One region of the Pseudomonas sp. T1.Ur genome, then DNA from elsewhere that is predicted to be linked to it. Evidence: predicted binding sites of a transcription regulator. Region 1 holds the regulator's gene; each other region holds the start of a gene.
The links. Region 1 encodes FliA, which starts transcription of late flagellar genes. Its sites were predicted from a motif close to CTAAAGTTTNNNNNNNNNNNGCCGNTAA; they were not measured.
Positions count from the first base shown of each region.

Region 2: a site for FliA is predicted at 2,523-2,550, ahead of M8Q45_RS12745 (methyl-accepting chemotaxis protein). Genes of this name have one in related genera too.
Region 3: a site for FliA is predicted at 2,076-2,103, ahead of M8Q45_RS12580 (methyl-accepting chemotaxis protein). Genes of this name have one in related genera too.
Region 4: a site for FliA is predicted at 2,442-2,469, ahead of M8Q45_RS18235 (methyl-accepting chemotaxis protein). Genes of this name have one in related genera too.

Region 1 covers NZ_JAMGSN010000001.1:1,084,692-1,091,818, forward strand. Annotated here, with positions in the region: gene flhF (flagellar biosynthesis GTPase FlhF) at 1-502, shown strand, start outside; gene fleN (flagellar synthesis regulator FleN) at 619-1,449, shown strand; gene fliA (RNA polymerase sigma factor FliA) at 1,446-2,189, shown strand; gene M8Q45_RS05070 (chemotaxis response regulator CheY) at 2,357-2,728, shown strand; gene M8Q45_RS05075 (protein phosphatase CheZ) at 2,747-3,532, shown strand; gene M8Q45_RS05080 (chemotaxis protein CheA) at 3,563-5,824, shown strand; gene M8Q45_RS05085 (protein-glutamate methylesterase/protein-glutamine glutaminase) at 5,873-7,006, shown strand; gene M8Q45_RS05090 (flagellar motor protein) at 7,006-7,127, shown strand, end outside.
Region 2 covers NZ_JAMGSN010000001.1:2,867,557-2,874,683, forward strand. Annotated here, with positions in the region: gene pvdQ (bifunctional acylase PvdQ) at 1-1,492, opposite strand, end outside; gene M8Q45_RS12735 (fe2+ zn2+ uptake regulation protein) at 1,774-2,151, shown strand; gene M8Q45_RS12740 (hypothetical protein) at 2,159-2,347, opposite strand; gene M8Q45_RS12745 (methyl-accepting chemotaxis protein) at 2,610-4,601, shown strand; gene M8Q45_RS12750 (DUF411 domain-containing protein) at 4,869-5,315, shown strand; gene M8Q45_RS12755 (YqaA family protein) at 5,315-5,749, shown strand; gene M8Q45_RS12760 (alpha/beta fold hydrolase) at 5,836-6,867, shown strand; gene M8Q45_RS12765 (D-2-hydroxyacid dehydrogenase family protein) at 6,879-7,127, shown strand, end outside.
Region 3 covers NZ_JAMGSN010000001.1:2,828,178-2,835,304, reverse strand. Annotated here, with positions in the region: gene pnuC (nicotinamide riboside transporter PnuC) at 1-65, opposite strand, end outside; gene M8Q45_RS12580 (methyl-accepting chemotaxis protein) at 321-1,955, opposite strand; gene M8Q45_RS12575 (undecaprenyl-diphosphate phosphatase) at 2,226-3,056, shown strand; gene M8Q45_RS12570 (DUF1294 domain-containing protein) at 3,053-3,475, shown strand; gene M8Q45_RS12565 (MmcQ/YjbR family DNA-binding protein) at 3,633-3,983, opposite strand; gene M8Q45_RS12560 (LysR substrate-binding domain-containing protein) at 3,980-4,888, opposite strand; gene M8Q45_RS12555 (FMN-dependent NADH-azoreductase) at 5,019-5,627, shown strand; partial or broken gene M8Q45_RS12550 (alpha/beta hydrolase family protein) at 5,810-6,845, shown strand; gene M8Q45_RS12545 (MFS transporter) at 6,839-7,127, opposite strand, start outside.
Region 4 covers NZ_JAMGSN010000001.1:4,089,168-4,096,294, forward strand. Annotated here, with positions in the region: gene M8Q45_RS18230 (transporter) at 1-479, shown strand, start outside; gene M8Q45_RS18235 (methyl-accepting chemotaxis protein) at 740-2,365, opposite strand; gene M8Q45_RS18240 (hypothetical protein) at 2,652-2,795, shown strand; gene M8Q45_RS18245 (hypothetical protein) at 3,013-3,225, shown strand; gene M8Q45_RS18250 (MFS transporter) at 3,309-4,508, shown strand; gene arfB (alternative ribosome rescue aminoacyl-tRNA hydrolase ArfB) at 4,505-4,918, opposite strand; gene M8Q45_RS18260 (amino acid permease) at 5,151-6,569, opposite strand.

The DNA.
Region 1 (7,127 bases):
GATCCTCAATGTGTCGGTGACCCATGTGGATCCGGGCCAGTCCCTGGCCCAGGCGCTGGAACCGTTGATGCGCAAGCGCGTCGTGCTGATCGACACCGCTGGCCTGCAAGCCAGCGATCCGGCCCTGCGCATGCAGCTGGAAAGCCTGGCCGGACGTGGCATCAAGTCAAAAAATTATCTCGTGTTGGCAACCACCAGCCAGAAACAGGTTCTAACCGCCGCATACCACAGCTACAAACGCTGCGGGCTGGCCGGCTGCATCCTGACTAAGCTGGACGAAACGGCAAGCCTGGGCGAGGTGTTGAGCCTGGCGATCGGTCATGAACTACCGGTGGCCTACCTGACCGACGGGCCGCGGATCCCGGATGATTTGCATCTGCCGCGCCGTCATCAATTGGTCAGTCGTGCCGTGAGTGTGCAAATGCAGGAAGAACCCAGCGAAGAAGCCATGGCTGATATGTTCGCTGATATCTACCACAGTCCGACCAAGCAGGTTGGCTGAGGTATTCATGAATATTTTTTGTACCTACATCGATGGTCTGCCATGCATTGTTCCATATGTGAACGCGCAGCCAGTAATGTGGCCTCCGTCTAAGTAAGACAAGGTAAAGAACGAACATGGGCAGCATGCATCCCGTACAGGTGATCGCGGTGACCGGCGGCAAAGGTGGCGTCGGCAAGACTAACGTGTCAGTGAACTTGTCCCTGGCCCTGGCAGAGCTAGGCCGACGGGTCATGTTGCTGGACGCCGACCTGGGCCTGGCGAACGTCGACGTGCTGCTGGGGCTGACACCCAAGCGCACCCTGGCGGACGTGATCGAAGGCCGCTGCGAACTGCGCGACGTGCTCCTGCAGGGGCCCGGCGGGATTCGCATCGTGCCGGCCGCTTCCGGCACCCAGAGCATGGTGCACCTGACCCCGGCGCAGCACGCTGGCCTGATCCAGGCTTTCAGCGACATCGGCGATAACCTCGATGTGCTGGTGATCGACACGGCTGCCGGCATCGGTGACTCGGTGGTCAGTTTTGTCCGCGCCGCCCAGGAAGTCCTGCTGGTGGTCTGCGACGAACCGACGTCCATCACCGATGCCTACGCCCTGATCAAACTGCTTAACCGCGACTATGGCATGAACCGGTTCCGCGTCCTGGCCAACATGGCCCAGAGCCCGCAGGAAGGACGCAACCTGTTCGCCAAGTTGACAAAGGTCACGGATCGCTTCCTGGACGTCGCCCTACAATACGTCGGCGCAGTGCCTTACGACGAAAGCGTACGCAAGGCGGTCCAGAAGCAACGTGCCGTATATGAAGCCTTTCCACGTTCCAAATGCGCGCTGGCGTTCAAGGCGATCGCCCAGAAGGTCGATACCTGGCCACTGCCGGCCAACCCACGCGGGCATCTGGAATTTTTCGTCGAGCGTCTTGTGCAACAAACAGCAGGGCCCGTGTTATGACAGCCAGCGGTTACAACCATCTCTACAAAAAATCGGCACGGGACGCCCAATACGAATTGATCGAGCGTTACGCGCCATTGGTCAAGCGCATCGCCTATCACTTGCTGGCACGCTTGCCAGCCAGCGTCCAGGTCGAAGACCTGATCCAGGCAGGCATGATTGGCCTGCTGGAAGTGGCGAACAAATACGACGCGAGCAAAGGCGCCAGTTTCGAGACGTATGCCGGTATCCGCATTCGCGGCGCCATGCTCGATGAAGTCCGCAAGGGCGACTGGGCGCCGCGCTCGGTGCACCGCAATACCCGTATGGTCAGTGACGCGATTCGCGCGATTGAAGCTAAAACCGGGCGTGACGCTAAAGATCATGAGGTTGCGGCCGAACTCCAATTGAGTCTCGACGATTATTACGGGATTTTGAACGATACCTTGGGCAGTCGCCTGTTCAGTTTCGACGACCTGTTGCAGGACGGCGAACACGAGGGGCTGCATGAGGATGGCGCAAGTGCTCACATGGAGCCATCGCGCGACCTGGAAGATGAACGCTTCCAGAGTGCGTTGGCCGAAGCGATTGCCAATTTGCCGGAGCGTGAGCGACTGGTCTTGGCGCTGTACTACGACGAAGAGCTGAACCTCAAGGAAATCGGTGAGGTCCTGGGAGTCAGCGAATCGCGGGTCAGCCAGTTACACAGCCAGTGCGCGGCCCGTTTACGGGGGCGTTTGGGGGAGTGGCGAGCACGCTGACAGGCGGTGCGGAGATGCTGCGAGCGGGGCAGGCATGGCAAATGCCACGCCAGTCTCCATCCGTTGTGCTCCAGACCGTTGTCGAGTGTTGTGCCGGATTGATTGAAATGGCGCGTTCAGGTGCTGGGCGCGTTTAAGACTGCTTGGAGGTCGAATTGGACAAGAACATGAAAATCCTCATCGTTGATGACTTCTCAACGATGCGGCGGATCATAAAAAACCTGTTGCGTGACCTTGGGTTCACCAACACGGTCGAGGCCGACGATGGCACTACTGCCATTCCGGTTCTCAACAGCGGGAGCATCGACTTTCTGGTGACTGACTGGAACATGCCTGGCATGACCGGTATCGACTTGCTGCGCCATGTGCGCGCCGACGAAAAACTCAAGCATCTCCCGGTGCTGATGGTCACTGCCGAAGCCAAGCGCGAGCAGATCATCGAAGCGGCCCAGGCCGGTGTAAACGGCTATGTGGTCAAACCCTTCACGGCCCAGGCGTTGAAAGAGAAGATCGAAAAAATCTTCGAACGCATCGGTTAACGGCGCCACGGGGGAGCTATGGACAACGAATCTTCAATGGGCGATTTCGAATCGACCCTGAAAAAACATGCCCGCGAACTGGTCGACAGCCTTGAAAAGGGCCGCTTCGGCGATGCGGTTCAAATGATTCATGAGCTCAACCAGACCCGGGATCGTGGTCTGTACCAGGAAGTCGGCAAGCTCACCCGTGAACTGCACAGCGCGATCGTCAATTTCCAGATCGATCCGAACATGCCGCAGGCCGAGGAAGTCTCGCAGATTACCGACGCGACCGAGCGCCTTGGCTATGTGGTCAAGCTGACCGAAGCCGCGGCCAACCGCACCATGGACCTGGTGGAAAGCGCAACGCCCCTGGTCAACGGCCTGAGCGAGGAAGCCCAGGCGTTGAGCACCGATTGGGGACGGTTCATGCGTCGCGAAGTCGGCGCCGAGGAATTTCGGGAGCTGGCCCGGCGGGTCGACGGTTTCCTGACACGCAGCAGCGCCGAGAACCGCGCCGTGGCAAGCAACCTCAACGACATTCTGTTGGCCCAGGATTACCAGGACCTCACCGGCCAGGTAATCAAGCGCGTGACCCAACTGGTCACCGAAGTGGAAAGCAATCTGCTCAAACTGGTGTTGATGGCTAGCCAGGTCGACCGCTTTGCCGGCATCGAACACGACCGTGAAGCGATGCTTGCTGAAAAAGATCCACAAAAACATCTCTCTCAGGGTGAAGGTCCGCAGATTCATGCCGATAAAAGAGAAGACGTTGTGTCCGGTCAGGACGATGTGGACGATTTGCTGTCCAGCCTTGGATTCTAGTTTTTAGCCCTATTTTAGGAGCAGCCATTAATGAGCTTCGGCGCCGATGAAGAGATCCTTCAGGATTTCCTGGTTGAGGCCGGCGAGATTCTAGAGCAACTGTCCGAACAGCTGGTCGAGCTGGAAAGCCGACCTGATGATGCGGATCTGCTCAATGCAATTTTTCGCGGTTTCCACACTGTAAAAGGAGGCGCCGGCTTCCTCCAGCTCAACGAGCTGGTGGAGTGCTGCCACATTGCCGAGAACGTGTTCGACATCCTGCGCAAGGGGGAGCGTCGCGTCGACTCGGAACTGATGGACGTGGTGCTCGAAGCGCTGGATGCGGTCAACAGCATGTTCAGCGAAGTGCGCGAGCGCTCGCCGATCACCCCGGCCACGCCCGAGCTGCTTGCCGCGCTGTCGCGCCTGGCCGAGCCGCAGTCGGCTGACGAAGCCGCACCGGTGGCCGAGCCTGTTGTGGAAGAGCCGGTCGCCGAGGAATCGGGCGACATCACCGATCATGAATTCGAATCGCTGCTGGACTCGCTGAACGCCGTCAAGGCCGAAGCCGAGGCGCCTGCCGCACCTGCTGCGCCAGCCGCCGATGCCGCTGCCAGCGATGAAATTACCGACGATGAGTTCGAGTCGCTGCTTGACCAGTTGCACGGCAAGGGCCAGTTCGCCCCCGATGCGGTCGCAGCGCCGGCGGCCCCGGCTGCGCCAAAGGCAGCGGGGGATAACTCCGACATTACCGACGACGAATTCGAAGCCTTGCTCGACCAGTTGCACGGCAAGGGCAACTTTGCCGTCGATGCGCTGGATTCGGCCATCGCCTCCGCGCCGAGCCCGGCCAAGCCAGCAGCGGCGGCGGCCGGCAGTGACCTGATCAGCGACCACGAATTCGAATCGCTGCTCGATGAGCTGCATGGCAAGGGCAAGTTCAGCGAAGTCGGCAAGGCTTCCGCCGCGCCCGCCGCTGCAACCACCGCCGCCGCGACAGCCGCACCCGCCGCGAAGGCTGCGCCCAAGCCGGCCGCCAAGGCACCGGAACCGAAGGCCGAGACACCGAAACCCGCTGCTGCCGCCGCTCCGGCGCCAGCCCGTGCTCCAGCGGCTGCACCCGCGGAAAAACCGGCCAGCGAAGCCGAGACCACGGTGCGGGTCGACACCGCGCGCCTGGACGAGATCATGAACATGGTCGGCGAACTGGTGCTGGTGCGTAACCGCCTGGTGCGCCTGGGCCTCAACAGCCAGGACGAAGCCATGTCCAAGGCCGTGTCGAACCTCGACGTGGTCACGGCCGACTTGCAGACCGCGGTCATGAAGACCCGGATGCAGCCGATCAAGAAAGTCTTCGGGCGTTTCCCGCGCCTGGTTCGCGACCTGGCTCGCCAGCTCAAGAAAGAAATCAACCTGGAACTGGTGGGTGAAGAGACCGACCTCGACAAGAACCTTGTCGAGGCCCTGGCCGACCCGCTGGTCCACTTGGTGCGCAACGCGGTCGACCACGGCATCGAGTCGCCGGAAGAACGCGAAGCGTCTGGCAAGGTCCGCAGCGGCAAGGTGATCCTGGCCGCCGAGCAGGAGGGCGACCACATCCTGCTGTCGATCTCCGACGACGGCAAGGGCATGGACCCGAACGTCCTGCGAGCGATCGCGGTGAAGCGTGGCGTGATGGACAAGGACGCGGCCGATCGCCTGAGCGACACCGAGTGCTACAACCTGATCTTCGCCCCGGGCTTCTCGACCAAGACCGAGATCTCCGACGTGTCCGGTCGTGGCGTGGGCATGGACGTGGTGAAAACCAAGATTTCCCAGCTCAACGGCTCGATCAACATTTACTCGACCAAGGGCCAGGGCTCGAAGATCGTCATCAAGGTCCCGTTGACCCTGGCGATCATGCCGACCCTGATGGTGATGCTGGGCAACCAGGCGTTCGCCTTCCCGCTGGTCAACGTCAACGAGATTTTCCACCTCGACCTGTCGCGCACCAACGTGGTCGACGGCCAGGAGGTGGTCATCGTGCGGGACAAGGCGCTGCCGCTGTTCTACCTCAAGCGTTGGCTGGTCAGCTCTGCCGCCCATGTCGAGCAGGGCGAGGGCCATGTGGTGATCCTTTCGGTGGGCACCCAGCGAATCGGCTTTGTCGTCGACCAGTTGGTGGGCCAGGAAGAAGTGGTCATCAAGCCGTTGGGCAAGATGCTCCAGGGCACCCCGGGCATGTCCGGCGCCACCATCACCGGCGACGGCCGCATCGCGTTGATCCTCGATGTGCCAAGCATGCTCAAGCGCTACGCCGCCCGGCGTATTTGATTCTGGAGGGGCGCGGCCCGACGCCGCGCCTCGTCTAACGGAGTGTTTATGGTAGTTAAAGTCCTGGTGGTGGACGATTCGGGGTTTTTCCGCCGCCGCGTCTCGGAAATTCTTTCGGCGGACACGAGCATTCAGGTCGTCGGTACGGCGACCAACGGCAAAGAAGCGATCGATCAGGCCCTGGCGCTCAAGCCGGACGTGATCACCATGGACTACGAGATGCCGATGATGGATGGCATCACGGCGGTGCGGCATATCATGCAGCGCTGCCCGACCCCGGTTTTGATGTTCTCCTCCCTGACCCATGAAGGCGCTCGGGTCACCCTCGATGCGCTGGACGCCGGGGCGGTGGACTTCCTGCCGAAGAACTTCGAGGACATTTCGCGCAACCCGGACAAGGTCCGCCAGTTGCTGTGCGAGAAGGTCCACAGCATTTCCCGCAGCAACCGCCGCGTCAGTGCCTACAGCGCACCGGCGCCTGCGCCGACTGCTGCGCCCGCGCCAGCGCCGACGCCTTCGGCGTCGAGCAACTTCAATCCGGCACCGGTCCGCAGTGCTCCGGCACCTGCTCCTGCTCGCCCGGCGCCAACCAGTCCGTCGTCGCCAGCGCCCAAGCGCAAGGCCTACAAACTGGTCGCCATCGGCACGTCTACCGGTGGTCCGGTGGCACTGCAACGGGTCCTGACCCAATTGCCGGCCAACTTCCCGGCGCCGATCGTGTTGATCCAGCACATGCCCGCGGCCTTCACCAAGGCGTTTGCCGAGCGCCTGGACAAACTCTGCCGCATCAGCGTCAAGGAAGCCGAGGATGGCGACATCCTGCGGCCAGGCCTGGCGCTGCTGGCGCCAGGTGGCAAGCAGATGATGATCGACGGTCGTGGCGCGGTGAAGATCCTGCCGGGCGACGAACGCTTGAACTACAAGCCTTGCGTGGATATCACCTTCGGTTCCGCGGCGAAATCCTACGGTGACAAAGTTCTGGCGGTGGTCCTCACCGGCATGGGCGCCGACGGTCGTGAGGGCGCCCGCTTGCTCAAGCAGGGCGGCAGCGCGATCTGGGCCCAGGATGAAGCCAGCTGCGTGATCTACGGCATGCCGATGGCGATCGTCAAAGCCGACCTCGCCGATGCGATCTACAGCCTGGATGACATGGGTAAGCATCTGGTCGAGGCCTGCCTGTAATGGATGTGCTCAGCCTGATCGGCATCATCATGGCGTTCGTCGCCATCATCGGTGGCAACTATCTGGAAGGCGGCCACCTTGGCGCGCTGGCCAACGGTCCCGCCGCATTGATCGTGCTCGG
Region 2 (7,127 bases), 1.8 Mb from region 1:
GCGCGGGGTTGACCTGCCACGCAGAATCGTTGGAATTTTGCACATAGTCGCGACGCAGCAATTGCGGAAGTTTATCCGCTGCAAAGATGCCCTTCTGGGCAGCGCCGGCGTCCACGTCCCAGGCACATTCACTGCGCGAGCCATCCAATACGATCAGTTTCTGCCCGGCCCTGGGGTCGCTGCAGCGGGCGAGTTTATTGGCGTCGACGTTCGGCACCACGGACACGTTCATGTAGAGACTTTGTCCTTGATCGTCCACCGCCAGGGTGTTGACCCAGGGAATGCCCTGGATCCGCTGGACCGAATCCTGCAGGTCCTTGAGCGTGGCGGCACGGTTCATCGCGTACCACTGCGCCAGCACCCGGTCGTTTTCCAGGTTGGCATCGCGCAGGCTGTAGGCGAACCGATTGTCCCAATCCAGCTTCCCGGGCCATTGCACGATCGGCCCGAATTGCGAACTGTAGACCACCCGGGAAACCGGCTTGACCTGCCCATCGGCTTGCCTGGCATCCACCGTGACCGTCTGTTGGCTCATCGGCACGGACTTGCCGTCCAGCAGATAGTGGGTTGGATCCTTGGGATCCAGTTGCAGGCGGTACAGCGTGAAATGCTTGGACGTGTCGACGGTATGGGTCCAGGCCAGGTGCTGGCTGAATCCGATGTTGATCACCGGCAGGCCCGGCAACGCTGCACCCATGACGTCCAGCTTGCCCGGTATGGTCAGGTGCATCTGATAGAACCGCATGCCTCCCGACCAAGGGAAATGCGGGTTCGCCAGCAACATGCCACGCCCGTTGAACGACCGTTCGCTGCCGATCGCCAGGGCGTTGCTGCCGCGTTCCAAGGCAAAGCGCTGCTGGCGGGCCGCCGCCACCGCGAAGCCGGACGTCGAAGCGGCGGCCTGCGCGGTGGCCTTGGGCGGCTGCGCGCCGGCCAAGGCCTCGGCGAACTGGCCGACGCCGCCTTCCACCAGCAGCCGCCGGGTCAACTTGACGAGGTCCAGCGCGGTGATCGGCCGAACCCATTCGCTTGCGCATTGCTCCGGCAGGCCCTTCGCCTTGCGTTCAGCCAACGCACGGTTGTATCCGACCACATAGCCCTCTACCAATTGCTGGACCTGGGGCGTTTGCGCCTGCCAGAAATCGGATACTGCTTGCGGCGTATTGAGCCACGAAAAGAACACATCGCTGGCACGGTTTTCCCGCTGCTCGACAGTCACCTGCTCCGGGCCGAAATAGCGCGAGCGCTGCCCATTGACCGTCACGATCTCGTTGGCCAGCAGGCACAGGTTGTCCTGCGCATACGCATACCCGATGCCGTACCCCAACCCCCGCTCATCCTGGGCGCGAATATGCGGCACGCCGAAACTGGTGCGACGAATTTCGGCAGTGGCCTGCCCGGCCTCGCCTCGCGCGCTGACGACGGTACTCAAGCCCAGGGTCATCCCCAGCAAGGCACCGGCGAGACAAAACCTCGATAACTGCCCGGACATTCCCACATTCACTCCTGATCAAAAGCGCTCAAGAACCAGGGCCGTTAAAACCTCCGGCCTGGCCTGAAATACAACGGCGACGTGCTTGAACGCAAAAAGCACCTTCCTTGAGAACGAACCGGATGAAAAAAAATTAACGGCCCGGCGACCCGCTTCCACGGGGAATTGAGTGTGTCCAGGCAATTTTTTCACATCATTCCCCTCATGATTGGCCGCTCTCGTTCGTCCTATTACAGGAGAGCATCCGATCTTTTCTGTCAGGCTGGTATGGAGTCTTTTACATGCATAACGCGCAAGTACCCATGGAGGGTAAGCCAGGTTCGTCCCGCGTCACGCCGACCGCGTCCAACGGTGTCTTCGGGTCAGCGGAGCGAGGCAGCAACGAGCAGATCAAGCGCCTGCTCAAGAGCTATGGACTCAGGACGAGCCTGATTCGCCTGAAGGTCATCGACGCCTTGCTCAAGGCCGCCGATGAAAACCGTCGACTGGGCGTGCGAGGTGTCCACAGCCAGTTGTTGGGGTTGGACATTCCCTTGTCCTTCCTGAGCGTGCGCGAAGTCCTGAAGCGCCTGTGCAGCGAGGGCGTGGTCACGCTCAATCTCGATAAAAGCTACAGCTTGCATCCCCAGGCCGTGGCCTGGCTCAGTGCCGGGGAATGAGCGGCGCTCAGGGCTTGACCTTGCGCCGCATCACACCGTTGATCACCACGACGATGACCGCCACGGCAATGGCGATGTATTGAAACAGCTGCTCGCTGATCATGCCCTTGCCTTGCATCCAGGACAGTCCAAGCATGATCGCCAAGACCACGACAACCACCAGAATCGAGTATTTCAAACGTTGCGAATGAGTCATTTGCCAGCTTCCTGAAGTGATTCGTCCTGCCTCTCACCTGCTGTCTTGCCAGTGCCAAGGCGCGATGCAGGCAGCGGCCTATGGTACAGCCGCCCGTACATTGCGCGCGACTGCGATTGCAAGTGATCAATCAACGCAGGCCAGCTCGGCCGCCTGACGTCACGTCCCCTCCCCACTCAAGCAATCGGCAAGGAAGCCGATACAACCTGGTACGCCCATACCAACTGTTTCCGAAAGACGCCTTCGTGCAAGGAACACCCACATGCCCTCATTGCGCACCATTCAGGCCCGCTACACGCTGTTCCTGGTTCTGTTCATCCTGGTGTTGTCCATCCTCACCGTCGTTGGCATCAGCTACCTGGTCGCACCCAAGCTGCGCCACACCGAGGAGCAAGTGGCGCTGAACCGCATTGCCGAAGTCGCCGAGCAGATCCAGGGCGAACTGAACAAAGTCCAGGCTCAACAACGCAGCATCACCCAGACCATTCCATTGCTCGACAGCGACGCCATCGACAAGGTGTTGCCGGGCCTGGTGGATCAGTACGGCGAGCTGAAAGTCTTCGGCGGCGGGATCTGGCCATTGCCCAACCAACGGGCGGAAGGCCGCAGCAAGTTCAGTACCTTCTGGCACCGCGACGCCTCCGGCAAGTTGATCGTCAACACGTTCTGGAACAGCGACGCCGCACCCAATTATTACGAGCAACCCTGGCACAAGGGCGGCATGGCCACGCCCCCTGGCAAGTGCGCCTGGGCCGCTGCCTACAAGGACGACGCCAGTGCCGAGCCACGCACCAACTGCGCGATGGCGATCCAGAAGAACGGCGCGCCTTATGGCGTCTCCACCATTGACGTGACCTTGGGTTTCTTCAACGACCTGATTGCCCGCAAGGAAGCCGAACTCAGCGCCGAGATGCTGATCGTCGAAGGCGACGGCAAGATCATCAGCAACAGCTCGCGGATCAGCGGCCCGATCGTACTGAAGAACATCAGCGAACTGGCGACGACCTCACCGTTTGCGGCCCAGGTCAAGGCTGGCCTGGCCAACCGTGACCCACTGCAGCGCGTCGAATTCGACAACAAGGGCGAAGCCAGCACGTTCTTCATGCGGCCCATCGAAGGCTCGCCCTGGTTTCTCGCCACCGCGTTGCCGACCCGCCTGATCACCGCCCAGCGTGATGACGTATTGAACACGCTGAGCCTGCTGCAGATTCCCATGGTGATCCTGCTGGTGCTGATGCAACTGTATGCGATCCGCCAACTGACTAACCGCATGAAGATCCTCAAGGGCAACATCGATGCGCTGTCCACCGGCGACGCCGACCTGACCCGCCGCATCACCATCCGCGCCGAAGACGAACTGGGCGCCATCGGTCACTCGGTCAACAAGTTCATCGCCTATCTGCAAGACATGATCGGCGAAGTCACCCAGGCCACCGGCGCCATGGCCTCGAGTCTGGACAAATTGCAGCAGACCTCGGCCCACACCAGTGAAATCCTCATGCGTCACGCCTCGGAAACCGACCAGACCGTGACGGCCATTACGCAAATGAGCTCCACGGCTGAAAGCGTCGCGCAAAACGCGGCGGAGACGGCAGCGTTCACCCAGCGAGCCAACGAGCATGCCGATCGTTCTCGCGTAGTGGTCGGCGAAGCGTCCAACAGCGTCGTGGCGCTGATCGATGAAGTCGCCAGCGCCACGCGCAAAGTGGAAAACATGCAGCAAGACGCGCAACGCATCACCGAGATCCTCGGCGTGATCGGGGCGATTGCCGGGCAAACCAACCTGCTGGCCCTCAACGCCGCCATCGAAGCCGCCCGGGCCGGCGAGCAGGGCCGCGGCTTCGCGGTCGTCGCCGATGAAGTCCGCGCCCTCGCGGCCCGCACCCAGGCCAGCACCTCGGAAATCAACGAAATGCTGACGCGCCTGACCCAAGGCGTGAGCTCGTCAGTGGCGGCCATGGAAAACACCCAGGCCAGTTGCCAATCGGCCGCCGACGCCACTTCGCGGGTGAACTCGGGCCTGGACGAAATGGCCGGCTCGGTCAGCCAGATCAACAGCCTGAGCACGCAGATCGCCACCGCCGCCGAGCAACAAAGTGCGGTGACCGAGGAGATCAACCGGAGCATGGTGCAGATTCGTCACATGGTGGAAGAATTGGTGGAAAGCGGCTTGGCCAGTGAGCGTAATACTCGGCAGTTGCTGGAGGCCAACGGTCGGGTGAATGCGATTATGGGGCGGTTCAAGGTTCGCTAGAGCGTCCCCACACACTCCTGGGGTTAGACACACATCCCGCGTTCACCCCAACCTTTTTGTGGGAGCGAGCTTGCTCGCGAAAGCATCGGATCAGCCTACATCAATGTTGGATGTTCGACGGCTATCGCGAGCAAGCTCGCTCCCACAGGGTTCTGTTCCGTCTCCAACCTGACAATTCTGTAATCCGCCCCTCAGCCTCCCGTCAGGCGCTCGCCGCTACTCTGGTATGCTCCCTTCCAAAACTCCGTTCGCCAAGAGACCATTCCCATGGCCAATCCCCTGCACCTGCTCGCCCTGAGCGCCGTCTTTATCTCCACCCTGGCCCAGGCCGCCGAGCCCGTCACCATCGATGTGCACCGCGACGCCAATTGCGGCTGCTGCAAGAAATGGATCTCCCATCTGCAAGCCAACGGTTTCAAGGTCAATGACCATGTCGAGGCCGACATGAGTTCGGTCAAGCAGCGCCTGGGCGTGGCGCCGAACCTGCGCTCATGCCACACCGCCGAGATCAACGGCAAATTCGTCGAGGGCCACGTGCCGGCCGATCAGGTGCTGGCGATGAGCAAACGCGACGACTTGCTGGGCGTGGCCGCGCCGGGCATGCCAATGGGCTCGCCGGGCATGGAAATGGATGGCATGGGCGATGCCTATCAAGTGATCGGCCAGAAGAAGGACGGCACGCAAACCGTCGTGGCGGATTATCCAGCCCACTGATGGCTGGCGCTTATGTCGGGCTTTTCCTGACGGCGTTTGGCGCAGCGACCCTGTTGCCGCTGCAATCGGAAGCGCTGTTGGTCGGCCTGGTGCTCAGCGAGCGTCAAGCAGCCTGGCTGCTGATGGGGGTCGCGACCTTGGGCAATGTCTTGGGTTCGCTGGTGAACTGGTGGCTGGGGACCCGCCTTGAACAGTTCAAGGACCGCCGCTGGTTTCCCGTCAGCCCATCCCACCTGGACAAGGCTCGTCGGCATTATCAACGCTACGGGTATTGGTCCCTGTTGCTCAGTTGGCTGCCGATCATTGGCGATCCCCTGACGCTGGTGGCGGGCGTGATGGGTGAACCGTGGCGACGCTTCCTGTTGATCGTCACCCTCGCCAAGGGCCTGCGTTATGGCGTGCTCGTGCTGGCAACCCTGGGCTGGATGGGTTGAACGTTCCAATGGTTCGATTGCCTGTGATTAATGTCGCCATAATCGAGCCGTTCCACGATCGGCCGGTTGCCTCAAGGAGATCGATCATGCCGCGTATGACCACCCGCTGGCTGCCCAGCCTGTTCTTGCTCGCTGCCCTGCCGATGTTCGCCCAGGCCGAGACGCCACCCGAAGGCCCCGCCTATGGGCCGCAGCTCGAAGGTTTCGAGTATCCCTACACACTCAAGCATTTTTCCCTCCCGTCCCAAGGCCAACCGTTGCAGATGGGCTATATGGACGTGCCCGCCCAAGGCAAGGCCAACGGGCGCAGCGTCGTGCTGATGCATGGCAAGAACTTCTGCGCCGCCACCTGGGGCGACTCGATCAAGGCCCTCAGCGAAGCCGGTTACCGGGTCATCGCCCCGGACCAGATCGGCTTCTGCACTTCCAGCAAACCGGACCATTATCAGTACAGCTTCCAGCAATTGGCGACGAACACCAATGCCCTGCTCAAGGCGCTTGGCGTGCAGAAAGCCATCGTCATCGGCCACTCCACCGGCGGCATGCTCGCCACCCGTTACGCCTTGCAGTTCCCCGACCAGGTCGAGCGCCTGGCAATGGTCAATCCGATCGGCCTCGAAGACTGGAAAGCCCTCGGCGTGCCCTACCGCACCGTGGACCAATGGTATGAACGCGAGTTGAAACTCAACGCCGAGGGCATTCGCACCTACGAACGCAACACCTACTACGGCGGGCGCTGGAAACCGGAGTTCGACCGCTGGGTGGACATGCTCGCCGGGCTCAACAAGGGACCGGGGCACACGCAAGTCGCCTGGAACTCAGCGCTGATCTACGACATGATCTTCACCCAGCCGGTCTATTACGAGTTCAAGAACCTCAAGGCGCCAACGCTGCTGCTGATCGGTACGTCCGATACCACGGCCATCGGCAGCGACATTGCCCCGCCAGCCGTGAAAGCCAAGCTTGGCCACTATGAAGTGCTCGGCAAGCAGGTCGCTCAATTGATCCCACGGTCGACGCTGGTGGAGTTCCCCAACTTGGGGCACGCACCCCAGATGGAGGAACCGGATCGGTTCCACAAGGCTCTGCTCGGCTGGCTGGACAAACCCATTCCCTGACGAGGTGTTCCATGGCGGTGCAAATAGCGGTCATCGATGATTGGCAAGGCGTGGCGCAAGACGTGGTGGACTGGTCGCCGCTGGACAGCGTCGGCCAGGTGACTTTTCTCCACGACTACCCCGCCGATCACGACACCCTCGTCTCGCGCCTGCAAGGCTTCGATGTCATTTGCGTGATGCGCGAACGGACCCGTTTCGATGAAGCACTGCTACGTCGCCTGCCCAATCTCAAGCTGTTGCTGACCGGTGGGATGCGCAAC
Region 3 (7,127 bases), 1.7 Mb from region 1:
TGCTTGACGGTCAGCCAGACAGCGATCACGCCGAGGGCTGCGGCAAACAGTTCAAGCCCGGACATGGCGGTTCCTTGGAGGCGTTGGGGAGGGCGGGGATTGTAAACGCTATGGGGCGCGGAGCTCCAATTTCAGTGCTGGACGCTATGGCGCTATTGCGAGCAGGCGCGCTCCCGCTGGGCCCTGTAGGAGCTGCCGAGCGAAGCGAGGCTGCGATCTTTTGACACTGAAACTCAAGCGCCTGGGAAAAGATCGCAGCCTCGCTTCGCTCGGCAGCTCCTACGCATCGAGGGCAAGCGCCCTCGCCACAGGGCTATGCTCTAGACCCGGAATTGCTTGAGCAAGCCGTTCAGCTGTTCGCTCAGGTCCTTCAGGCGCGCGCTGGCCAGGCTCGATTGCTCGGCAGCCACGGCGGTGCTGTGGGAGAGCCCGGCGGCCTGGGTGACGTTCTGGTTGATGTCTTCCACCACATGGGCCTGTTGCAAGGTGGCGCTGGCGATGGAGGCGTTCAGGCTGTTGAGGTTACGCAGGGCCTGGCCGATGGCATTGAGGCTGGCGCCCGCAAGTCCGGCCTGCTCGATCGTCAGTTGCGAAGCGCGGCTGCTGTCGCTGATGACCTTCACCGCCGCTTCGGAGTGGTTTTGCAGGCGCTCGATCATGGCCTGGATTTCGGCGGTGGATTTTTGCGTGCGCTGGGCCAGCAGGCGCACTTCATCGGCCACCACGGCAAAGCCGCGACCCTGTTCGCCAGCACGGGCGGCTTCGATCGCCGCGTTGAGCGCCAGCAGGTTGGTCTGCTCGGCGATGGAGCGGATCACTTCCAGCACGCTGCCAATCTGGGTGCTTTCACTGGCCAGGGTGCGGATCACCTCCACGGCCTGGTCGATGGTCTGGGACAGCCGGTCGATCTGTTGCAGGCTGCCGTCGATATTGACCTGGCCTTGCTGGGCCTGGGATTCGGCGTCGCGCATCTCGCTGGCCGCGTGTTCGGCGTTTTTCGCCACGTCCTGCACGCCATAAGTCACTTCGTTGATGGCGGTCGCCACCAGTTCCATTTGCTGCGATTGCTGTTGGCTGCGCTGCTGGGCCTGGGCGGCGTCGTTGCCCAGTTCGCTGGACGATTGCCCCAATGCGCTGGCCGAGACCTGCAACTGGCCGACGACCTGCCGCAGTTTCGCGGTGAACGCGTTGAAGTGCCGCGCCAATTGGGTGACTTCATCCTGGCCATGGGTATCGAGGGTTCGAGTCAAGTCGCTTTCGCCACTGGCGATGTTGGCCATGGCGTTTACGGTCTCCTGCAGAGGGCGGACGATGCTGCGTACGATCAGGGTCAACAGCAGGCCCATCAGCAACGTGATCACCAGGCCGACCAGCGAGGCCTTGATCAGTTGGGCCTGGAACTCGGCCTGGACGTCATCTATGTAGACGCCGGAACCGATGATCCAACCCCAGGGTTCGAACAGCTGGACGTAGGAGGTCTTGCCCACCGGCGCCTCGGCGCCCGGTTTCGGCCAGAGGTAATTGATCATGCCGGCGCCCTTGGCCTTGGCGATGGCGACCATTTCGTTGAACAGCGCATACCCGTTGGGGTCGCGGATGGCCGAGAGGTTCTGGCCTTCGAGCTTCGGGTTGGCCGGGTGCATGACCATGACCGGCGTCAGGTCGTTGATCCAGAAATAATCCGTCTGGTTGTAGCGCAGTCCGCGAACGGCGCTGAGGGCCTGCTTTTGCGCGGCCTCGCGGGTCAGGGTGCCCGCCGTTTCCAGGCCATGGTAGTAGGTGAGCACGCCGCTGGCGGTCTGCACCACGTGCTGGGTTTTCTGGACCTTGGCCTGATACAGATCGCTGTGGATCTGGTTGAGCATCAATGCGCCGAGCGTGAACAACATCACGACCGCCACGATCAGGATGAGCCACAAGCGTCGGCTGATCGATACACTGCGCAAGCTATTCATACGCTGTCACTCCGGTTTTTATTCTTGTCATATACGACGGCCGGCACTTTAACGCTCGGCGGCCCTGCTGAATTGACCTGGGTCATGACGCGGCAGCGTTATCAGGGCTTGTCTGATAGGATTTCGGCCCCGCAGCGCAAAACCTGAGTCGGTTCTGCTTTTTCATTGGTTTTTTTTGCAAGGTCGCGGTTATCGTGCAGCCGCTGCGTGCACCTGCATGACGTTTAAATAGTGATGAGGCCTGAACAGACAGGCCTTTTTGGGGGAAGAATGGATTTGTGGACGGCCTTTTCGGCATTGATTCTTGGCGTGGTTGAGGGGCTGACGGAGTTCCTGCCGATTTCCAGCACGGGGCACCAGATCGTCGTTGCCGACCTGCTCGAGTTCGGGGGCGAGCGCTCGATGGCCTTCAACATCATCATCCAGCTCGGCGCGATCCTCGCGGTGGTCTGGGAGTTTCGGCGCAAGATCTTCGATGTGGTGCTGGGCCTGCCGACGCAACCCGGTGCCCGTCGGTTTACCGCCAACCTGCTGATTGCCTTCTTTCCGGCGGTGATCTTGGGCGTGCTGCTCGCCGACTGGATCCACCATTACTTGTTCAACCCGATTACCGTCGCGACCGCGCTGGTGCTGGGTGGGTTCGTGATGCTCTGGGCCGAGCGGCGCCAGCACCAGGTCCACGCCGAAACCGTGGATGACATGACGTGGAAGGACGCCCTGAAAGTCGGCCTGGCCCAGTGCATCGCGATGATTCCCGGCACCTCCCGCTCCGGGGCAACCATCATCGGCGGCCTGTTGTTCGGCTTGTCGCGCAAGACCGCCACCGAGTTCTCGTTCTTCCTGGCGATGCCGACCATGGTCGGTGCGGCGGTCTACTCGGGCTACAAATACCGCGAACTGTTCGTCCCGGCGGATTTCCCGGTGTTTGCCATCGGCTTCATCACCGCGTTCATCTTCGCCATGATCGCCGTCAAAGGGTTGTTGCGGTTTATCGCCAGCCACAGCTATGCGGTGTTTGCCTGGTATCGGATCGCGTTTGGCCTGTTGATCCTGGCGACCTGGCAATTTGGCTGGGTGGACTGGTCAGCGGCCAAGCCATGACCGAATCGGCCAGGCGCGCCGCGCATAAAACCGGCGGGACCGTGCAGAACCTGCGGCTCAAGCTGATGGTGTTCGCGCTGCTGTGCGCGTTGCCGCTGCTGGGTTCGCTGCTGCTGGGGCTGCAAGGCGAGTCCTGGGTGCCGATGGTCGCCTATGGCAGCGTCAGCCTGGTGGCATTCCTGCTCTACTGGAGCGACAAGCGCAAGGCGCGGGCGGACGCCTGGCGCACGCCGGAAAATGTATTGCACGCCGTCGAACTGGCCGGCGGCTGGCCCGGCGCGTTGCTGGCGCAACAGGTGTTTCGCCACAAGACCCGCAAGGTGTCGTTCCAGGTGGTGTTCTGGTTCATCGTGCTGTTGCACCAGGGATTCTGGGTCGACCAGTTGTTTTTGGGCGGGCATCTGTTGGCGTTGTTCTGAAAACCACGCATCCCTTGTGGGAGCGAGCTTGCTCGCGATAGCGGTCTTCAATCCAATATTGATACTGGTTGGGCTGACCTCATCGCGAGCAAGCTCGCTCCCACAGGAATCCGCGATCAACCTGTGGGAGCGAGCCTGCTCGCGAATGATGCTTGCCCTACAGCAACAACCCAACCTGCGTACGCTTGGGCAGTCTGCTCACCACCAATTGATGGGAGCGCTGCAGCAAACCCCGCAGTTCGTCGTCGCCCAGTGGGTAGGGCACGTTCATGATGATCCACTGTGCCCGGGCCAGATAAGGTGCCGGGTGGATGCCTGGCCGGTCGCAATGACCGAGGAACAGGTCCTTGTCGACCTTGAACGCCAGCGAATCGCTGCGCAGGCCCTGCAGGGCGAACATCTTGTTTCCGGCGATGGAAAACACCCGCACGCCGCCCCATTTGTAATCCTCCCTGGCCCCTGGCAAGCCCAGGCAAAACTGTGCGACATCCTCTTCGCTCAAGCTCATATCGTTTTGTCTCCACATTGTTCGAACGCCGCCACCAGGTGATCGATCCAGGCGCGTACCGCCGGCAGCATACCGCGCCGGTGAGGATAGACCGCCTGCAACCAGCCATCGGGCGATGACCAGCCGGGCAGCAGCTCCACCAACCTGCCGTCCTGCAGTTCTTCTTCGCAATACATGCTGGGCAGCAACGTGAAACCCAGGCCGGCGAGGGCGCAGGCGCGGCGCACGATGAAATCGTCGATGCCCAGGCGCGCTTCCAGGGCCAGCTCGACATTTTGCCCGGTGCTGTCGAGCAGGCGCAGATGGACCAGCCGATCGGCCTCCAGCGCGCCCAACACCGGCAGTTGCCTCAGGTCGTCCGGGGTTTCGATCCGCCGTCCCTGGGTGAAGGCGGGGCTGGCGACCATCATCAGCCGGGCCTGGCGCAAGCGTCGCGTCATCAGCAACGGGTCTTCATCGCCAAGATCGCGCACGCGCAAGGCCACGTCGATGCCTTCGCCGATCAAATCCACCCGCCGGTTCAGCAGGGTCATCTCCAATTGCACTTGGGGATACTTGGCCAGGAAGGTTTCGATGATCGACGGCAAGAACTGATGCGCCAGCCCCACGGGGCTCGACACCCGCAACCGCCCGCGGGGTTCGCTGGACATGCTCGCCACTGCCTCGTCGGCCATTTCCGCTTCGAGCAACATCGCCTGGCAATGGCGCAGGTAGCGTTCGCCGACGGCGGTGAGCTTCAACTGGCGCGTCGTGCGTTGCAGCAGGCGGGCACCGAGGCGTTCCTCCAACTCGGCGATGCGCCGCGACAGCCGCGACTTCGGGATGCCGAGCAGGCGCCCGGCAGCCGCGAAGCCATCGGCTTCGACCACCTTGGCAAAGTAATACAGATCATTGAGGTCTTGCATGTCCGGGCTCGATTGTCCTGTCAGTGGAACGAACTATCGCATTATTGCTGACTTATCGGCCATTGGTTTCATCGATAGGATTGTCCTCAATTGATCGCCCAGCCGCGATCCTCACTTGGAGAGCACTCACATGAAACTGTTGCACATCGATTCGAGCATCCTCGGCGACAACTCGGCTTCGCGCCAATTGAGCCGTGAGCTTGTCCAAGCGTGGAAAGCCGCCGAGCCGGACATTACCGTCACCTACCGTGACCTGGCCGCCGACGCCATCAGCCACTTCTCCTCCCAGACTTTGGTTGCCGCCGGCACCAGCGCCGAGCTGCGTGACGCCGCCCTCAAGCACGAAGCCGAGCTCAGTGAATCGACCATGGCCGAGTTCCTCGCTGCAGACGCCGTGGTGATCGCAGCGCCGATGTACAACTTCAGCATCCCAACGCAGCTCAAGGCCTGGATCGACCGCATCGCCGTCGCGGGCAAGACGTTCCGCTACACCGAAGCCGGTCCCGAAGGCCTGTGTGGCGGTAAGAAGCTGCTGATCGTTTCCACCTCCGGCGGCTTGCATGCGGGCCAGCCAAGTGGCATCGGCCACGAGGAATACCTCAAGCTGGTCTTCGGTTTCCTCGGCATCACCGACATCGAATTTGTCCGCGCCGAGGGCCTGGCCTACGGTGATGACATGCGCGCCAAAGCCATGCATGAGGCCCAGTTGCAGATTGGCCAGCAGTTCGCCGCTGCGTAAGGCTTGCGTAAAAGCCCCAAGCATTACGGGCAACCTTCGCAAAACCCTGTATTCTCGTCGTCATTGGATGGCCGGGATGCAGGGTTTTCCTGCATTTGGCGCCGGTTCCTGGCGCAGGTTATGCACGGCCAATGTGCGAGCAGCGGGGCCTTCCCGCGCGCTGGTGAAGGTGGAAGATTCAAATGAAACGTCTTGGTGCAGCGTTGCTGCTTTGTCTGGCTACCAGTCTCGGTTCGGTGCACGCCGCGCCGGCACCGCATCCGCATTGGAGCGCCGGCTTTCATGAGCTGAGCTTCCTCGATCCGCTGGATCAACAGCCGATGCACGCCATCGCGTTTTACCCCTCGACTGCCCGGGAGCAATCCAGCTCGCTGGGGGGCTATCAGATCGATGCCGCGCCGGAGGCCCAGATCGCCATCGGGCGGTTTCCGCTGTTGATGCTGTCCCACGGCAACACGGGCACGCCGCTGGCCCTGCATGACCTGGCCACGTCGCTGGCTCGCAAGGGGTTCGTCGTGGTGGCGGTGATTCATCCCGGCGACAACGCCCAGGATCACAGCCGGCTCGGTACCTTGAGCAACCTGTGGTCGACCGATCCAGATTTCCGAGGCGATCACCGCGACATTGAATGACCCGATGCTTTCTCCCTTCGTGAATGCCGGGCAAGTCGGCGTCATTGGTTATTCGGCGGGTGGCGAAACCGCCTTGATCCTGTCCGGCGCCACGCCAGACCTCAATCGCCTGCGCCGCTACTGCCAGGAGCGACCGGACGACCGCGACGCGTGCAATACCCAAGGTGAACTGGTTGCCGATCGCGATGACCTGGCCCCGGTGGCGGATCCCCGGGTTCGGGCATTACTGCTGATGGCGCCACTGAGCTTGAAGTTCGGGCGTCACACCCTGGCCGACGTCCATGTGCCTGTGCTGTTGTATAGCGGTGACGGTGACAAGCTGGTGGCATTTGACAAGAACGCCGCCGCGCTGGCCCGCAAGCTCCCCACGGCGCCGGATTTCAAGACCTTGGCCGGGGCAGGGCACTTCGTGTTCCTGGCGCCCTGCACCGACGAGCAGATCGCGGCGATGCCGGCGCTGTGCACCGATGCCGACGGCGTCGACCGCAAGGACATCCATCGGACCATGATCACCGAAGCCACTCGCTTCTTCAGCGACGCCCTCGGCAAGCCGACGCGGGCCGGCTTGAGGACGGCAGATCAATAATCGGTTTTTTCGGCCCGACGCCTCAGCAGCAGGGCCAGTCCCAGGCCGACGACCGAAAGCAGCGCGGCAAAAAAGAAAATCGCGGGGTACCCCAGGTTCGACGCCACCGCGCCCATCAGTGGCCCGGCAATCGCCAATGCCAAGTCGAAAAATACCGCGTAGGCGCTCAATCCGGCGCCCCGGCTGCTGTTGGGCACCTGTTTGATGGCCTCCACCCCCAGCGCCGGGTAGACCAGCGACAGCCCGAAACCCGCCAGCCCCGCGCCGATCAAGGCGAACGCG
Region 4 (7,127 bases), 3.0 Mb from region 1:
AGATAGAGGATCAGTTGCTGTCTTCGCGCCTGTCCACCAACCGCGCCGAACTGGGCAGCCAGCGTCGGGTGCTGGTGCGTTTGCAACGCCTGCTGGCCCTGGAGCCGGGTTCGTTGCTGCGCCTGCTCAATCGCCCGCCGCAATGGTTGCAGAAAGAGGACGTCAAGGAGCTGCGCAAATCCACCGAGGAGTTCGCCCTGATCATCAATGACCTCACGGCCTTGGGCGAGCGCATCAAGCTGCTGCAGGAAGAAATCGCCGCCAACCTCAACGAACAAAGCAACCGCACATTGTTCACCCTGACGGTGGTCACGGTGCTGGCGTTGCCCATCAACATCATTGCCGGTTTCTTCGGCATGAACGTCGGCGGCGTGCCGCTGGCCAGTGATCCCGAGGGCTTCTGGATCCTGGTGGCGCTGGTCGCCACCTTCACCGTGATTGCAGGCCGATGGGCGTTTCGCAAGCGGCGCGATTATTGAACCCGGTTCACTTGGGCCTTTGTGGCGAGGGAGCTTGCTCCCGCTCTACAGCTGTGCAGGAGCTGTGTAGGAGCTGTGTAGGAGCTGTGTAGGAGCTGCCGAGCGAAGCGAGGCTGCGATCTTGTCCCTGGCAATTGAATCTCAAGCGAAAGATCAAAATCAAAAGATCGCAGGCTTCGCCAGCTCCTACAGCGTCGAGGGGGAGCAAGCTCCCTCGCCACGGGTGTTAACCAAGCCCTGTTCCAAACCGATCAATGCCGTCAGGCACTCAACCGCGCCGTCACTTCGTTCAGCTGTCCCGACAATCCATGCAAATCCCGACTGGCCGCTTCAGTACGCTGCACATTGTCCAGGTTGGTGCTGGCAATGCAGGTGATTTCAGTCAGGTTGCGCGAGATATCCTCCGCCACGGAGGTCTGCTCCTCCGCCGCCGTGGCAATCTGGCGATTCATGTCGCGAATCGCTTCGACAGCCTGGGTGATACGTTCGAGCATCTCACCGGCCTGAGTCACCTGCTCGACACTTTCTTCGCTGCGCGACTGCCCGCTCTCGATGGCCTGGGCCGCGTCCACCGCGCCTGTTTGAACGGTCTGGATGATCTGGTTGATCTCGATAATGGACGACGCGGTGCGCTGGGCCAGGCTGCGCACTTCATCGGCCACCACGGCAAAACCGCGCCCGGCCTCACCGGCCCGCGCGGCTTCGATGGCGGCGTTGAGGGCCAACAGGTTGGTCTGCTCGGCGATCCCGCGAATCACTTCCAGAACCTTGCCGATGCGTCCGCTGTCGGTTTCCAAGCGGCGGATCACCGTCGCCGTGTTGGCAATCTCGCCACGCATTTGAGTGATCGTGTGGATAGTGCCTTGCATGACCTTTTCACCCAACTGCGCGGAATGATCGGCATCATCAGCGGCCCGCGCCGCATCGGCGGCATGACGGGCGACTTCCTGGGCAGTGGCGGACATCTCGTTCATCGCCGTTGCGACTTGATCGGTGCGCTCGAATTGCTCGCTGGTGCCTTGGCTCATCAGGCTCGCAATCGCGTTGAGTTCACCACTGGCGCTGTCCAGTTCCGTGGCGCTGCGTTGCAGACGGGTAAAGGTTTCGGCGAGGAAATCACGCAGCGTATTCGCCGCCAGGGCCAGGTCGCCCAACTCATCCTGGCGCGTGCTGGTTACGCGCTCGGCGAAACGCCCGCGGCTCAGTTGAGTCACGTATTCGATCAGGCTACGGATTGGCTGCACCAGGTTGCGGTTGACCAGCCACAGACTCAGCAAGCCGACCAGCAATCCCGAAACCAGCATGATCCCGGTGCCCAACAGGATCGTGCGATCCGCACCGGCACTGATCAGCGCCGATTGTTCATCGCCCAGTTTATGCAGCTCCACCACCAATTCGCTCATCTGCTCGCTGGCGGCACGGTCAACCCCCTTGACCGCCGCATCCCCTGCCGCGGCGTCTGCGCCAGAGGCGACAAACGCATCACGGCCCTTTTGATAGGCGGCGCCCAATTGCGCGTGCTCGCCCCGCAGGCGTTCAATGCGTGCCCTGATCGATGCCGGGACACCTTCGTGCTTGATCAACTCACCCAGGAGGTTCTGGACATCGCGCTGGCGATCATCGAACTGCTTCCAGTATTTTTCCAGGTCCGCCGGCTGCTTGCCGCGCAGCAAGACGTTTTTCCATTCCTGGACTTGTACCTTGAATTGCAGATTGGCCTCGTCGATCAATTGCGACGCACGCAACGGGCCATCAATCAGGCTGCGATAATTCTGAATGCCATCGGAAAGGAAATGAAAGGAGGCCAGGGCGATCAGCAGCATCGCCAGCAGGCTGCCGCTCAGCAGGGCCAGAATCTGCGCTCTCAGGGATTTTTGTAGAAACATGGAGTCGATCTCTTCGAAAAAGGACCTCCATGTCCAGGGTCCACTCTCGCGACTGAATGTGGAGGATATGTACTCGGCATCGGCCCGCGGCGCCCGTTCTTGAGCCGTGGCGACCGCCGGTAGCGATGGTGTTTTCGCTGGCTGGACATGACCTGTCCAGACAAGCCCACCGGTCGCCCCACCCGGATTGAAAGTCTTTTTGTCATTTCTCCTGGGGTATCCTGCCCACGCTTTGTAAAAGCGCGGATCTACCCGATCGATCAACAGACTTTGCGAGGAGCGCGATATGCACGAGATCCCTAATCTCCCCTTCCCAAGCCTGCACGAACCAGAGCAGACGACCCCGCGACAAGCCGGAGGGCAACCCGACGCCCAGCAACCCGAGCAACAGCAAGCCACTGAACGCCGCCAGGCCGACAACGAAGACTGATCCACCCGCAGCACCAGACTGTGTGGAAAGCGCAAGGCTCTGTACGAAATGTATCCGCACTCGCCCAGACTGCGTTGAAATGGGGCCCGGAATGCTCATGTACTCCAGTACACTGCGCTTCCTCGCCCCGTTTCGCCGTGTCTGGCCTTCGCGCGAACACATTTCGTACAGAGCCTGAGATGCGCTTTCCACACCGCCTGAATCCGAGCCCCACGCCATGACCGACGACACTTCCTCCTTCAGCCCGGCCCAGGCCAGCGTGCTGATCGGCACCGCCGAGAAAATGGTCGAGATCTGGACCCGCCTCTCTTCCGAGAAACAAGCCGCCCTGTTGACTCGGTTCGGCACGGAAGAAAATGCCATTGCCGCGCTGGTCACTGCGCACCTGGTCGCTGGCACGACGACACCCGAACCGCCGTCCGGCAAATAGTTTTACTTTTCTGCGCGCCACCCGCACGGTCACCGTTATCATAAGCAGCCTATCTATCCTGCTGCCCCGTGGACCTTTTCCCCATGCCAGATCTCCAGCGCCCCATGGCGGTCACGCTGCAAGTCGTTTCCATCGTCCTGTTTACCTTTATCGGCTATCTGAACATCGGTATTCCCTTGGCCGTGCTGCCCGGGTTCGTTCATGGCGAACTGGGATTCGGCGCGGTAATCGCCGGGCTGGTCATCAGCGTCCAATATTTGGCTACCCTGCTCAGCCGTCCTTATGCGGGACGCATCATCGACAACCTCGGCAGCAAGCGCGCGGTCATGTTCGGCCTGGCCGGGTGTGGTTTGAGCGGCGTATTCATGCTGGTTTCCGCGTGGACCGCTGAGCTGCCGTCCGTGAGCCTGACCAGCCTGTTGATCGGTCGCCTGGTGCTGGGCAGCGCCGAAAGCCTGGTGGGCTCGGGCTCGATCGGTTGGGGCATCGGCCGGGTCGGCGCGGCGAATACCGCCAAGGTCATCTCGTGGAACGGCATCGCCAGTTACGGCGCGCTGGCGATCGGCGCGCCGTTGGGGGTGTGGCTGGTGAAATCCCTCGGGCTGTGGAGCATGGGCGTCAGCATCATCCTGCTGGCCGTGCTCGGGCTGGCATTGGCTTGGCCGAAAACCGCCGCGCCCATCGTCGTCGGCGAGCGCCTGCCGTTCATGCATGTGCTGGGGCGCGTATTGCCCCACGGCTGCGGCTTGGCCTTGGGTTCCATCGGGTTTGGCACGATCGCGACCTTCATCACCCTTTACTACGCCACGCAGCACTGGGACAACGCCGTGCTCTGCCTGAGCCTGTTCGGCGCCTGTTTCATCGGTGCGCGCCTGCTGTTCGGCAACCTGATCAACCGTCTCGGAGGGTTCAGGGTCGCGATTGCGTGCCTGTCGGTGGAAACCCTGGGCTTGCTGCTGTTATGGCTGGCGCCCGATGCACAGTGGGCACTGGCGGGTGCGGCGTTGAGTGGTTTCGGTTTCTCGCTGGTGTTCCCGGCGTTGGGCGTGGAAGCGGTCAACCTGGTGCCAGCCTCCAGCCGTGGGGCGGCGGTGGGGGCTTATTCATTATTCATCGATTTGTCGCTGGGCGTCACCGGCCCACTGGCCGGGGCGATAGCTGCCGGCTTCGGCTTTGCCTCGATCTTTTTGTTCGCTGCGCTGGCGGCCCTGGGAGGGTTGGCATTGAGCGTCTACCTGTACCGTCAGGCGCCTCGCTACCGTGAGGCGCGGGAGAAACTCTAAAAATCCACCTTGCCGCGCCCGGCCTTGATCGAGCCGCGCTTGGTCTTCGATTCGAGGCGACGTTTTTTCGAGCCCAGGGTCGGTTTGGTCGGGCGGCGTTTCTTTTCGACCTTGGTGGCGCTGACGATCAGTTCGACCAGGCGCTCCAGCGCATCGGCCCGATTCTGTTCCTGCGTGCGGTATTGCTGGGCCTTGATGATCAACACACCGTCGCCGGTGATGCGACTGTCGCGCAGCGCCAGCAACCGTTCCTTGTAGAACTCGGGCAGCGACGACGCAGGAATATCGAAGCGCAAGTGCACAGCGCTGGAAACCTTGTTGACGTTCTGTCCACCGGCGCCCTGGGCTCGAATGGCCGTCAGCTCGATCTCGGCGTCCGGGATGTGCACGGTGTTGGAAATGACCAGCATGGAAAGTGTCCGGTGTCAGGGCCCACAGGATACCGCGAATTCCCAAGACAACACTTAACCCCTTGTGGGAGCGAGCTTGCTCGCGATAGCGGTGTGTCAGTCAACATCAATGCTGCTGATCCACCGCTTTCGCGAGCAAGCTCGCTCCCACAGGGGTTTCCAACAGGGATTTGTAGCTGGCCTGAAACGACAAACCCGGCACTCGGCCGGGTTTGTCTTCTTTCAGCGATGCTTACTTGGCGGCAGCCGCCACGGCGAGCTCATGCCGAGCCTCGCGCTTGTTCTTGATTACATAGCACACCCACATGAACACCACCCACACCGGAATCGCGTACACCGAGACCTGAATGCCGGGGATCAGCAACATCACGCCGAGGATGAACACCACGAACGCCAGGCAGACATAGTTGCCATACGGGTACCACAGCGCCTTGAACAGTGGCGTCTGGCGAGACTGGTTCATGTGCTGGCGGAACTTGAAGTGCGAGTAGCTGATCATCGCCCAGTTGATCACCAGGGTCGCGACCACCAACGACATCAGCAGCTCCAGCGCATGCTGGGGAATCAGGTAATTGAGCAGCACCGCCACCAGCGTGACCGCCGCCGAGGCGAGGATCGAGCGCACCGGCACGCCGCGCTTGTCGATTTTCGCCAGGGCCTTGGGCGCATCGCCCTGCTCGGCCATGCCCAGCAACATGCGGCTGTTGCAGTAGGTGCCGCTGTTGTAAACCGACAGCGCGGCGGTCAGCACCACGAAGTTGAGGATGTGCGCAGCGGTGTTGCTGCCCAGCATCGAAAACACCTGCACGAACGGGCTGCCGCTGTAGGCATCGCCGGAAGCGTTAAGGGTGGCCAACAGGCTGTCCCAAGGCGTCAGGGACAACAACACCACCAAGGCACCGATGTAGAAAATCAGGATCCGGTAGATCACCTGGTTGATGGCCTTGGGGATCACGGTCTTCGGCTTGTCGGCTTCAGCGGCGGTGAAACCGAGCATTTCCAGGCCACCGAAGGAGAACATGATGATCGCCATCGCCATCACCAGGCCGCTCACGCCGTTGGGGAAGAACCCACCGTGGGACCACAGGTTGGTGACCGACGCTTGCGGGCCGCCGTGACCGCTGACCAGCAGGTAGCTGCCCAGGGCGATCATGCCGACGATCGCCACGACCTTGATGATCGCGAACCAGAACTCGGCCTCGCCGAAGACTTTGACGTTGGCCAGGTTGATCGCATTGATCAGGATGAAGAACGCCGCTGCCGAGGCCCAGGTCGGAATGTCCGGCGCCCAGTAGTGGATGTATTTGCCGACCGCCGTCAGCTCGGACATGCCCACCAGGATATACAGGATCCAGCAGTTCCAACCCGACAGGAATCCGGCGAAACCGCCCCAGTACTTGTGGGCAAAATGACTGAAGGATCCGGCCACCGGCTCTTCGACGATCATTTCGCCTAGCTGGCGCATGATCATGAAGGCGATGAAGCCGCAGATGGCGTAGCCGAGGATCATCGACGGGCCGGCTGATTTCAGCACCCCCGCCGAGCCGAGGAACAGGCCGGTGCCGATCGCGCCGCCAAGGGCGATCAGTTGAATATGGCGATTTTTCAGGCCGCGCTTCAGCTCGCCTGAATGCGAGTTTTGTCCACTCATGAAAAGGGTCTCACGCAAGGTTTGATGATATTCGTTAGACGTTGCCACTCGAATCGGATCTCAAGCAGCGCCGATCAAACCCCAGCGCAGGCACCAGGAATTCAGCGTTTTTACAACGGTCATGCGTCACCTGTTTGTTTTTATCTGTGACGAAATCGAACCCGACACGCTTGTGGCGTGGCGGAGTGAACAAGGCGGATAACCTTGAAAGTGCGTGGCTACGCGAAGGGTCACAGTAAAACGCGGCGCATTGTACACCGCTGCCCCCCTGCTGCCAGACACCACCGGATCAGCGTGTCATTGCCGGGATCGCACGGGGCCGCCTCGAACATCTCGGGCGGCTGCGAAAACAGGTCCGGGCTCTTGCGAGCCGTTGAAAGGTGGAGCGCGAAAAACGCAACCACGGGAGAAGGGAAACGGAGCTACGGCGTTCATTGCGCCTCCTTTTTGTTATTCGCCTGCACGACAGGCATGGAGCGCATCTCACCCTTGAAGAAGCGCTGAAACAAGCGGGCCAGAGCTCCGCAAACCGTCCACGCCGGGGCCATGCGGAAGCTT